Regions from separate parts of the Kribbella sp. NPDC043289 genome, predicted to be linked through region 2. Evidence: riboswitches for the same ligand, from Rfam matches in the RefSeq annotation. Region 2 holds a riboswitch; the other holds the start of a gene.
What was found. Region 2 has a riboswitch for ZMP and ZTP ahead of AC0662_RS09255 (glycine hydroxymethyltransferase). Riboswitches for the same ligand answer to the same signal wherever they lie in the genome.
Positions count from the first base shown of each region.

Region 1 (4,480 bases), 790 kb from region 2:
GGTCGCCGGCCGCGATCCGGGTGACGTCGCGGACGCCCTGGCCGGACAGCTCCAGGTGCGACGACGGCGCGTTCGCGAGGGTGCCGGCGGCGAGTGCGGACATCAGGTGCGGCAGATGCGACACCCGGGCGACACCGAGGTCGTGGTCCTCGACGGACATCTCGACGGTCCGGGCGCCGGCTGCTTCGGCCAGTCGCCGGACGAGGTCGACCGCTTCGGGGTCGCTGGTGTCGTGCGGCGTGATCGCCCAGGTCGCGCCGTCGAACAGGTCAGCACGTCCGGCCAGCGGACCGTTCCGTTCGGAGCCGGCCATCGGGTGACTGCCGACGTACCGGCTGAGGTCGCCGGTCAGGCGGCGAGCGTCGGCGAGCGGCTTGGACTTCACGCTGGCCGCATCGGTGACGACCGCGCCCGACCGTTCGGTCTGCACGAGCTGCTCGGCGATCACCGCACCGACGTGATCCGGCGGCACGGCGACCACGACCAGCTGCGGCTCGATGTCGACCCGTCGCGAGCCGGCCCCGATCCGCTCGGCCATCAGCGCGTTGTCCGCGTTCCCGTCGACGAGCTCCACGACCACCCCGAGCCGCGCGAGCGCGAGACCGATCGACGTACCGATCAGCCCGGTGCCGACGACGCGGACCGGGCCGCGGAGCTCACTCACTGGGCGCCGGTCAGGTCTGGACGGAGAGCGACCGCGCCGTGGAGGTAGACGTGCTGGATCTTGTCTCGCGACCGCGGGGTCTCGGTGTGCAGCATCAGCCGGACCACCCGCGGTAGCGCGTGCGGGACCGGGATCTCCTGCATGCACATCAGCGGTACGTCGGTCAGCCCGATCTGCCGCCCCGCGACGGCGGGAAACTCCGACCGCAGGTCCGACGTGACGGTGAACAGGATGCTGATCAGATCCTCGTTCTCCAGATCGTTCGCCTCCAGGACCGCCTTCACCAGCTCCGCGGACCGCTCGAGCAGATGCTCACGCTCGTCCACGTCCAGTTGGGTGGCACCCCGGATCGCCCGTACCGCCACGTCTCGCCTCCTTGGTCGTCTGCCCCAAACCTTAGGCCAATGTAGTCAAAGCGCGGACAGCCGTCTCAGCGGCGTCGACCGTCTGCTCCAGCAGCAGCGCGATCGTCATCGGTCCGACACCGCCTGGAACCGGTGTGATCAGCCGGGCCACCTGCGCCGCTACCTCGAAATGCACGTCGCCGACATTGCCCTCGTTGTAGCCGGCGTCGACCACGACGGCGCCCGGCTTCAGCCAGTCACCACGGACGAAGTTCGGCTTCCCGACCGCGGCGATCAGCACATCGGCGGTCCGCACCAGTTCCGGCAGGTCGCGGGTCCGGGAGTGCGCGTAGGTCACCGTGGCGTTCGATGCCAGCAGCAACATCCCGGCCGGCTTCCCGAGGATCGGGCTGCGACCGATCACCACCGCATGCGCCCCTTCGAGCGGTACGTCGTACGCCTCGAGCAACCGCATGATCCCGCCGGGGGTCGCGGACCGGAATCCCGGGTCGCCGAACGCCATCGCGGCGAACGACCGCATCGTCACGCCGTCGACGTCCTTGCCCGGATCGATCGCCTCGAACGCGGCCCGCTCGTCGATCTGCGCGGGCACCGGGTGCTGCAGCAGGATCCCGTGCACCGCCGTGTCCGCGGAGAGCTTCGCGATCTCGGCGACCAGCTCGTCGGTGGTGGTCTCGGCCGGCAGCACGATGCTCCGGGACGCGATCCCTGCCTTCTTCGACCGGTTCTGCTTCATCCGCACGTACGTCGCCGACGCGGGATCGTCTCCCACCAGGACGGTCGCGAGACACGGCTGCACACCGGTCCGCTCCTGCAACGCGTGGGCCCGCTCGGCCGCCTTGGCCACCATCTCGGCCGCCAGGTCGGTCCCGATCATCAGGTCAGCAGTCATCTGTGCGCACTCCTCTGGGCGTCAGTTCACAAGTGCCCAGGCGCGCGGCGAAGCCGGATGGCAGACCGTTCCCCGGTGGTCGTCCACCTCAGCGCCAGTCGCGGTCCGCCCTCAGGATACCGACCCGGTCGGCCGTCACGCCGCGCGGCTGAGCTCCAGCACCGGAATGGTGCGGACACCAGCGGTACGCCGCTCGTAGTCGGCGAAGCCCGGGTAGCGGCGCGCCTGCTCGGCGTAGATGCGGTCGCGCTCCTCGCCGGTCACTTCACTGACCTTCACGTCGAACGTCTCGGTCCCGATCTCGACGGTGCCGTCGCCGGCGGCGATCAGGTTGCGGTACCAGTCCGGGTTCGTGGGGGCTCCGCCCTTGCTCGCGAACACGTAGACGACGTTCGGGTCGGTCTCGTTCTGCAGGTACATCGTCGGGGCGATGTACTCCTCGCCGCTCTTGCGGCCACGGTGGTGCAGCAGGACCATCGGGGCGCCCTCGAACGGCCCGCCGACCCTGCCTTCGTTCTCCCGGAACTCCGCGATGACGTTCGCGTTCCAGTCGCTCATATCAAGGTCCCTTTCAGAGAAGTCCTGCGTGGTCCAACGCGAGATAGGCGGCATCGATTCCGGTCATGGCACCGGGCATCCGCAATTCGGCACGGAACGCGTCCACGGACAGCTCGACCGGCACGCAGTCCTCCGCTTCGTCCAGCTGCTGCTTCCCGTCGGGACGGCAACCGCGCGCGATCGCGACGTACTTGCGGAACGTCGACGACGCACCGGACCACTGCCAGCCGACCACGTCGAGCGTCTCGCAGGTGTACCCGGTCTCCTCCTCGAGCTCTCGGGCACCGGCGACGGCCACTTCCTCCCCGGGCTCCACCAGGCCACCGGGCAGGTTGGTGACGACGCTGTCCGGGCCGGCGCGGAACATCCGGATCGTGACGATCCGCCCGTCCGGCGTCAGCGGCAGCACGGTCACCCCGGACGCCACCCCGGCCTCCGGACCGAGCACGTCCCACTCGACCTCGCGACCGTCCGGCATCCGGTACGTGCGCAGGCGCACGCTCAGGAAGCGCTGGAAGCCCTTCTCTTCCCCCAGCAACTCCCACGGCGCCGGGTCGGCGGGCCGAGACAACTCAGCCGCCACGGTGTCCGTGACGGCTGAGTTCTCGTGCTGATCCGTCACAGCGGACGGTCGTCGTCGGAGTTGTCCGGCGGAGCCACCGGTACGTCGTCCGACGGCGGCGCGACCGGGGTGTCGTCCCCCTCAGCCGACGTGGTGTCCTCGGCCTTGGCGGACTCGCCGTCCTCCGAGTCCGTGGAGCCGGCCGCGTCCTCAGCCGGCCGGGACTCGGACAGAATCCGCTCGAGGGTCTCCTCGGTCATTCGCTTGAACTTCCGCACCTGGGACCTGCTCCGGTCCAGGACGGCGACCTCGAGCTGGTCCGGGGTCAGCGCCCGGACCTCGGTGCCGTCGTGGCCGAGCGCGTCCACCGCGAGCCGGAGCGCGCCGGCCAGCGAGATGCCGTCGGTGTAGTGCTCGCCGATGTACTCCGCGACCTGGTCGGCCGGACCACCCATCACGGCGTACCCGCGGACGTCCGCGATCGAGCCGTCGTAGGTGAGCCGGTAGATCTGGTCCTCGGCCGTCGAGGAGCCGACCTCGGCGACCAGGATCTCGACCTCGAGCGGCTTCTCACCGCCAGAGGAGAAGATCGCGCCGAGGGTCTGCGCGTACGCGTTGGCCAGCGCCCGGCCGGTGACGTCCCGCCGGTCGTAGGAGTACCCACGCATGTCGGCCAGCCGCACGCCGGCGATCCGCAGGTTCTCGAACTCGTTGTACCGGCCGACGGCCGCGAAGGCCATCCGGTCGTAGATCTCGGCCACCTTGTGCAGGGCGGGCGAGCGGTTCTCCGCGACGAACAGGATGCCGTCGGCATATTGCAGCGCGATCGCGCTGCGGCCCTTGGCGATGCCTTTCCGGGCGAAATCCGCCCGGTCCCGCATCAGCTGCTCGGGCGAGACGTAGAAGGGAACGCTCATCGAATCCTCTGTCAGTTCGGTCGGGGGGACAAGACAGCGTCAGGTCAGGGACGCCGCGGCCGGACCGTCTGGCCGCAGGTGCCGCTGGCTCCAGGCCGCGTCGACGAGCCCCGCGACCTCGTCCTCCGGCAGTCGCCGGTAGCCGTCCGCGGTGACCACGCCGACCACCGGGAAGATCCGCCGGAGCATGTCCGGGCCACCGGTCGCCGAGTCGTCGTCGGCCGCGTCGATCAGGGACTGGATCGTCACCGTCACGCAGTCGATCTCGGACAGGTCCTCGCGGTACAGCTTCTTCAGCGCGCCGCGGGCGAACAGCGAACCCGAGCCGACACTGTGGAAGTGGTGCTCCTCGTAGCGACCGCCGGTGGCGTCGTACGAGAAGATCCGCCCGCCCTTCAGGTCGGCGTCGTAGCCCGCGAACAGCGGCACCACGGCCAGACCCTGCATCGCCATCGCCAGGTTGCCCCGGATCAGCGCGCTCAGCCGGTTGGACTTGCCGTCGAGGCTCAGGGTGGCGCCCTC
Region 1 covers NZ_JBWKCB010000001.1:1,166,499-1,170,978, reverse strand. Annotated here, with positions in the region: gene AC0662_RS05505 (prephenate dehydrogenase) at 1-664, opposite strand, end outside; gene aroH (chorismate mutase) at 661-1,029, opposite strand; gene AC0662_RS05495 (bifunctional 5,10-methylenetetrahydrofolate dehydrogenase/5,10-methenyltetrahydrofolate cyclohydrolase) at 1,061-1,921, opposite strand; ZMP/ZTP riboswitch at 1,949-2,033, opposite strand; gene AC0662_RS05490 (nitroreductase family deazaflavin-dependent oxidoreductase) at 2,057-2,479, opposite strand; gene AC0662_RS05485 (NUDIX hydrolase) at 2,493-3,101, opposite strand; gene prcA (proteasome subunit alpha) at 3,098-3,958, opposite strand; gene prcB (proteasome subunit beta) at 3,998-4,480, opposite strand, start outside.
Region 1: another riboswitch for ZMP and ZTP. It lies ahead of AC0662_RS05495 (bifunctional 5,10-methylenetetrahydrofolate dehydrogenase/5,10-methenyltetrahydrofolate cyclohydrolase); the one in region 2 lies ahead of AC0662_RS09255 (glycine hydroxymethyltransferase).

Region 2 (4,480 bases):
CCGACAAACCCGCGATGCAGAACGTGCTCGCGGACCTGGCGATCGAGAGCGAAGCAGCCACAGCGCTCGGCATGCGTCTCGCCGCGGCAGTCGATGCTTCTCTCGGCGGCGACGAGCAGGAGCGCGCCTTCCGGCGGATCGCGTTGCCGTTGGCGAAGTTCTGGGTGTGCAAGCGGACGCCGTTCATGGTGGCCGAGGCGCTCGAGTGCCTCGGCGGCAACGGGTACGTCGAGGAGTCGGGCCTCCCGCTGCTCTATCGGGAGTCGCCGCTCAACTCCATCTGGGAGGGTTCGGGCAACGTCAACGCGCTCGACGTACTGCGGGCGCTCCGCCGGCCCGAGTCGTTCGACGCCTGGCTGCTCGAGGTCGGCGCCGCGCAAGGAGCCGACGCGCGGCTGGACGCGGCGGTGAACGACGTGCTGCAAGCGCTTGCCGACCTCGAGAACGCCGAAGCCGGTGCACGTCGGCTGGCCGCCCAGATGGCGCTGTGCCTGCAGGCTTCGCTGCTGATCCGGCACTCGACACCCGCGGTCGCGGACGCGTTCGTCGCGGCGCGGCTGGCCAACGACTGGGGTGGTGTGTTCGGCACGTTGCCGCGGACGACGCCGTTCGAGCAGATCGTCACGCGCGCGATAGGGTGAACGCGTCGCGACTGGCGCGCTGAAGGTGGAGAACCACCGGGGAGCGAAACCCGTCGGCACCGTGCGCCTGGGTGCCTTCGACCCACTGCAAGCAGGAGAGACAACGATGCCTCAACCCACCGACAACACCGCGTCCTTCGACGCCGCCGCCGCGTCGGCAGCGTACAACAACGCGCTGCAGGTGATCGCCGCGGTCGAGCCGACCATCGCCGGCGCGATCCGGTCCGAGCTGGCCGACCAGCGCTCCTCGCTGAAGCTGATCGCGAGCGAGAACTACGCCTCCCCCGCCACCTTGCTGACGATGGGCAACTGGCTGTCGGACAAGTACGCCGAGGGCACCATCGGGCACCGCTTCTACGCGGGCTGCCAGAACGTCGACACCGTCGAGCAGACCGCCGCGGATCACGCGACGGCGCTGTTCGGCGCACCGCACGCGTACGTCCAGCCGCACTCCGGCATCGACGCGAACCTGGTCGCCTTCTGGGCGATCCTGGCGCAGCGGATCGAGTCCCCGGCGCTGGCCGAGGCGGGCGCGAAGCACGTCAACGACCTGACCGACGAGGACTGGACCAAGCTCCGCAAGGCGCTCGGCGACCAGAAGATGCTCGGTATGTCGCTGGACGCCGGCGGTCACCTCACGCACGGGTTCCGGCCGAACATCTCCGGCAAGATGTTCAACCAGCACTCGTACGGCACCGACCCGGAGACCGGTCTGCTCGACTACGACGCGGTCGCCGCGGCGGCGCGTGAGTTCAAGCCGCTGATCCTGATCGCCGGCTACTCGGCGTACCCGCGCAAGGTGAACTTCGCGAAGATGCGCGAGATCGCGGACGAGGTCGGCGCCACGCTGATGGTCGACATGGCGCACTTCGCCGGTCTGGTCGCGGGCAAGGTCTTCACCGACGACTTCGACCCGATCCCGCACGCGCACGTCACCACCACGACCACGCACAAGTCGCTGCGCGGCCCGCGCGGCGGCATGGTGCTCTGCCAGCCGGAGTACGCCGAGTCCGTCGACCGCGGCTGCCCGATGGTCCTCGGTGGTCCGCTCAGCCAGACGATGGCCGCGAAGGCGGTCGCGCTGGCCGAAGCGCGGCAGCCCGCGTTCCAGCAGTACGCGCAGGCGGTCGCCGACAACGCGGTCACGCTGGCCGAGGGGCTGATGAAGCGCGGCGTGAAGCTGGTGACCGACGGGACCGAGAACCACCTGGTGCTGCTGGACGTCTCGTCGTACGGCATCACCGGCCGGCAGGCCGAGTCGGCGCTGCTCGACGCGGGCATCGTGACCAACCGGAACGCCGTACCGCGGGACCCGAACGGCGCCTGGTACACCTCCGGCGTCCGGATCGGTACGCCGGCGCTCACCACCCGCGGGTTCGGCGGCGACGAGTTCGACCGGGTGGCCGAGCTGATCGTGGACGTGCTGTCCGCGACCACGCCGACCACCACGGCCGCCGGTGCTCCGTCGAAGGCGAAGTACGTGCTGGCCGACGGGGTCGCCGACAAGACCAAGGCCGCCTCGGCCGAGATGCTCGACAAGTTCCCGCTGTACCCGGGCCTCGAGCTCAACTGACCCTCAACTGATGACTGCCTGCCCGCTCTCGCTCTGCTGAGGGCGGGCAGCTCTCTTCGGCATCAGTACGGCGGCGAGAATCGCGCCGACGACTGCGATCCCGCCGGACACCCACATCGTGGTGTTCAAGCTGGTCATGAAGGCATCGCGTACGTCGTTCAGCAGCCCCGCGGAGCCAGTCTTGGTCGCGACTGCAAGCCCACCGCCGAGACTCTTCTGCACCGCATCAGCAGCCTGCGCCGGGAGTCCTGTGGTGTCGACGTTGGTGCGGTAGACCGAGTTCAGCACGGTCCCGAGGACGGCGACGCCGACCGTGCCACCGACCTGCCGGAAGGCCTGCAGCAGACCTGACCCGGTGCCGGCCCGCTCCGGGTCGAGGACGCCGAGCGCCGCGTTCATTGCCTGCGGCATCGAGCAGCCGAGGCCGAACCCGACCACCACGAACCAGATCGCCGTGTACCCGTACCCGGTGCCGAGATCGGTGAAGGCCCCGAGCACGAACCCGACCGCCATCACCACGAAGCCGGCCATCACGACCAACCGGGTCCCGACCCGCGCCTCCACCGGCTCGGCGAGCTTCGCACCGATCGTCATGCCACCGATGAACGGCAGCAGCTTCAGCCCGGTGTGCAACGCGTCCGACCCGTTGATGCCCTGGAAGTACTGCGGCATCGTGAACAGCAACCCGAAGATCGCGAACACCGACACTGTCAGCAGTACGGCGCCCCCGGTGAACACGCGCTCGTGGAACAACCGCAGCTCGATCAACGGCGCACTGTTCCGCCGCTGCCAGATCAGGAACCCGGCGATCAGGACGACGGCCAGCGCGAGGAACAGCAGCGTCACGCCACTCGTCCACGAGGTCTCACCGGCCTTCGTCACGCCGTACACGAGCGCGGCCAGTCCGGCACTGGACAGCAGGATCCCGAGCCAGTCGATCGCTGGCCGGTTCGCGCTCCGGCTCTCCGGGACGAGCACCGTCACCGCGAGCGCGGCTAGGAAGGCGATCGGGACGTTGATCACGAAGATCCACTGCCAGCCGGCGTGGTCGAGGAGCAATCCGCCGACGATCGGGCCGAGCGGCATACCGATGCTGTTGGCAACGACGAAGAAGCCGATCGCCTTCTTCCGGTCCACCTCGGTGCGGAACAGCACGGTAATCAGCGACAGCGCGACCGGGACGATCATGGCGGCGCCGATCCCGAGGAACGCCCGGGAGGCGATCAACGCCCCGGCCGAGTCGGACAGCGCGCAGGCGAGCGACGCGAGCCCGAACAGGCTGAGCGCGATCGCAATGATCTTCCGGCGGCCGAACCGGTCGCCGAGCAGACCGGCCGGCAGGAGCAGCGCGGCGAGCACGAGGTTGTAGCTGTTCGCCATCCACTGCAGCTGGCTGGTCGAGGCGTCCAGGTCCTGGGCGAGCGTCGGCAGCGCGACGTTCAGCACGGTGGTGTCGAGGCCGAGGACGAGGACGGCGAGACAGAGTGCGATGAGGACACCGAAGCGGCGGGCGCCGGTGAGCGTCGGCGTGGAGGTGTCGGTGGTCGTGGTCATGGGATGCAAAGTATCAGAAGTTTGTGATAGTTGCGATAAATCAAATTACTGTAAGCTTCAACCATGGCGTCCGCACCGAGTCCGGAAGAGATCAGTCAGTTCGTCGAGCGGTTCGCCGGGGTGCTGGCGAACAGCGGCGTACCGACGATGTCCGCGCGGGTGATGGGCGCGATGCTGGTCAGCCCGAACGGCACGATGACCGCCGCGGAACTCGCCGACCGGCTGAAGATCAGCCAGCCCGCCGTCTCGGGTGCGGTCCGCCAGCTGCTGCAGGTCTCGTTCATCTCGCGGGAGCGGCTGCCGGGGTCCCGCAAGGACCACTACCGGATCCGCGAGGACGTGTTCGCCGCGATCCTGGAGCGCCGCAACCAGGCGCTCAGCGAGTGGGAGTCGACCAGCCGCTCGGGCGCCGCGCTCTTCGGCGCGGACTCCGCCGTCGGCGTCCGGCTGACCGAGGCCGCCGACTTCTTCGCCTTCATCCACACCGACATGGACCTGATGATCAAGAACTGGCGCGCGGAGCATCCGGGGTGAATCGCCGCGCGGCGAAGCAACTCGCCGGTACGGCGTGGCTGAACAGCGACTACCGCATGGCGTGGGAGACCCGCATCATGCGCCGCCGCGTCCCGCTGTACCGCGCCGCCATCGCCGCGCTGCGTGCACTGAACACCGTCACCGGCGGCCCGAACCGCCCGTCGCTGAAGGTCACCCG
Region 2 covers NZ_JBWKCB010000001.1:1,954,414-1,958,893, forward strand. Annotated here, with positions in the region: gene AC0662_RS09250 (acyl-CoA dehydrogenase family protein) at 1-641, shown strand, start outside; ZMP/ZTP riboswitch at 639-721, shown strand; gene AC0662_RS09255 (glycine hydroxymethyltransferase) at 748-2,214, shown strand; gene AC0662_RS09260 (DHA2 family efflux MFS transporter permease subunit) at 2,218-3,768, opposite strand; gene AC0662_RS09265 (GbsR/MarR family transcriptional regulator) at 3,832-4,302, shown strand; gene AC0662_RS09270 (hypothetical protein) at 4,352-4,480, opposite strand, start outside.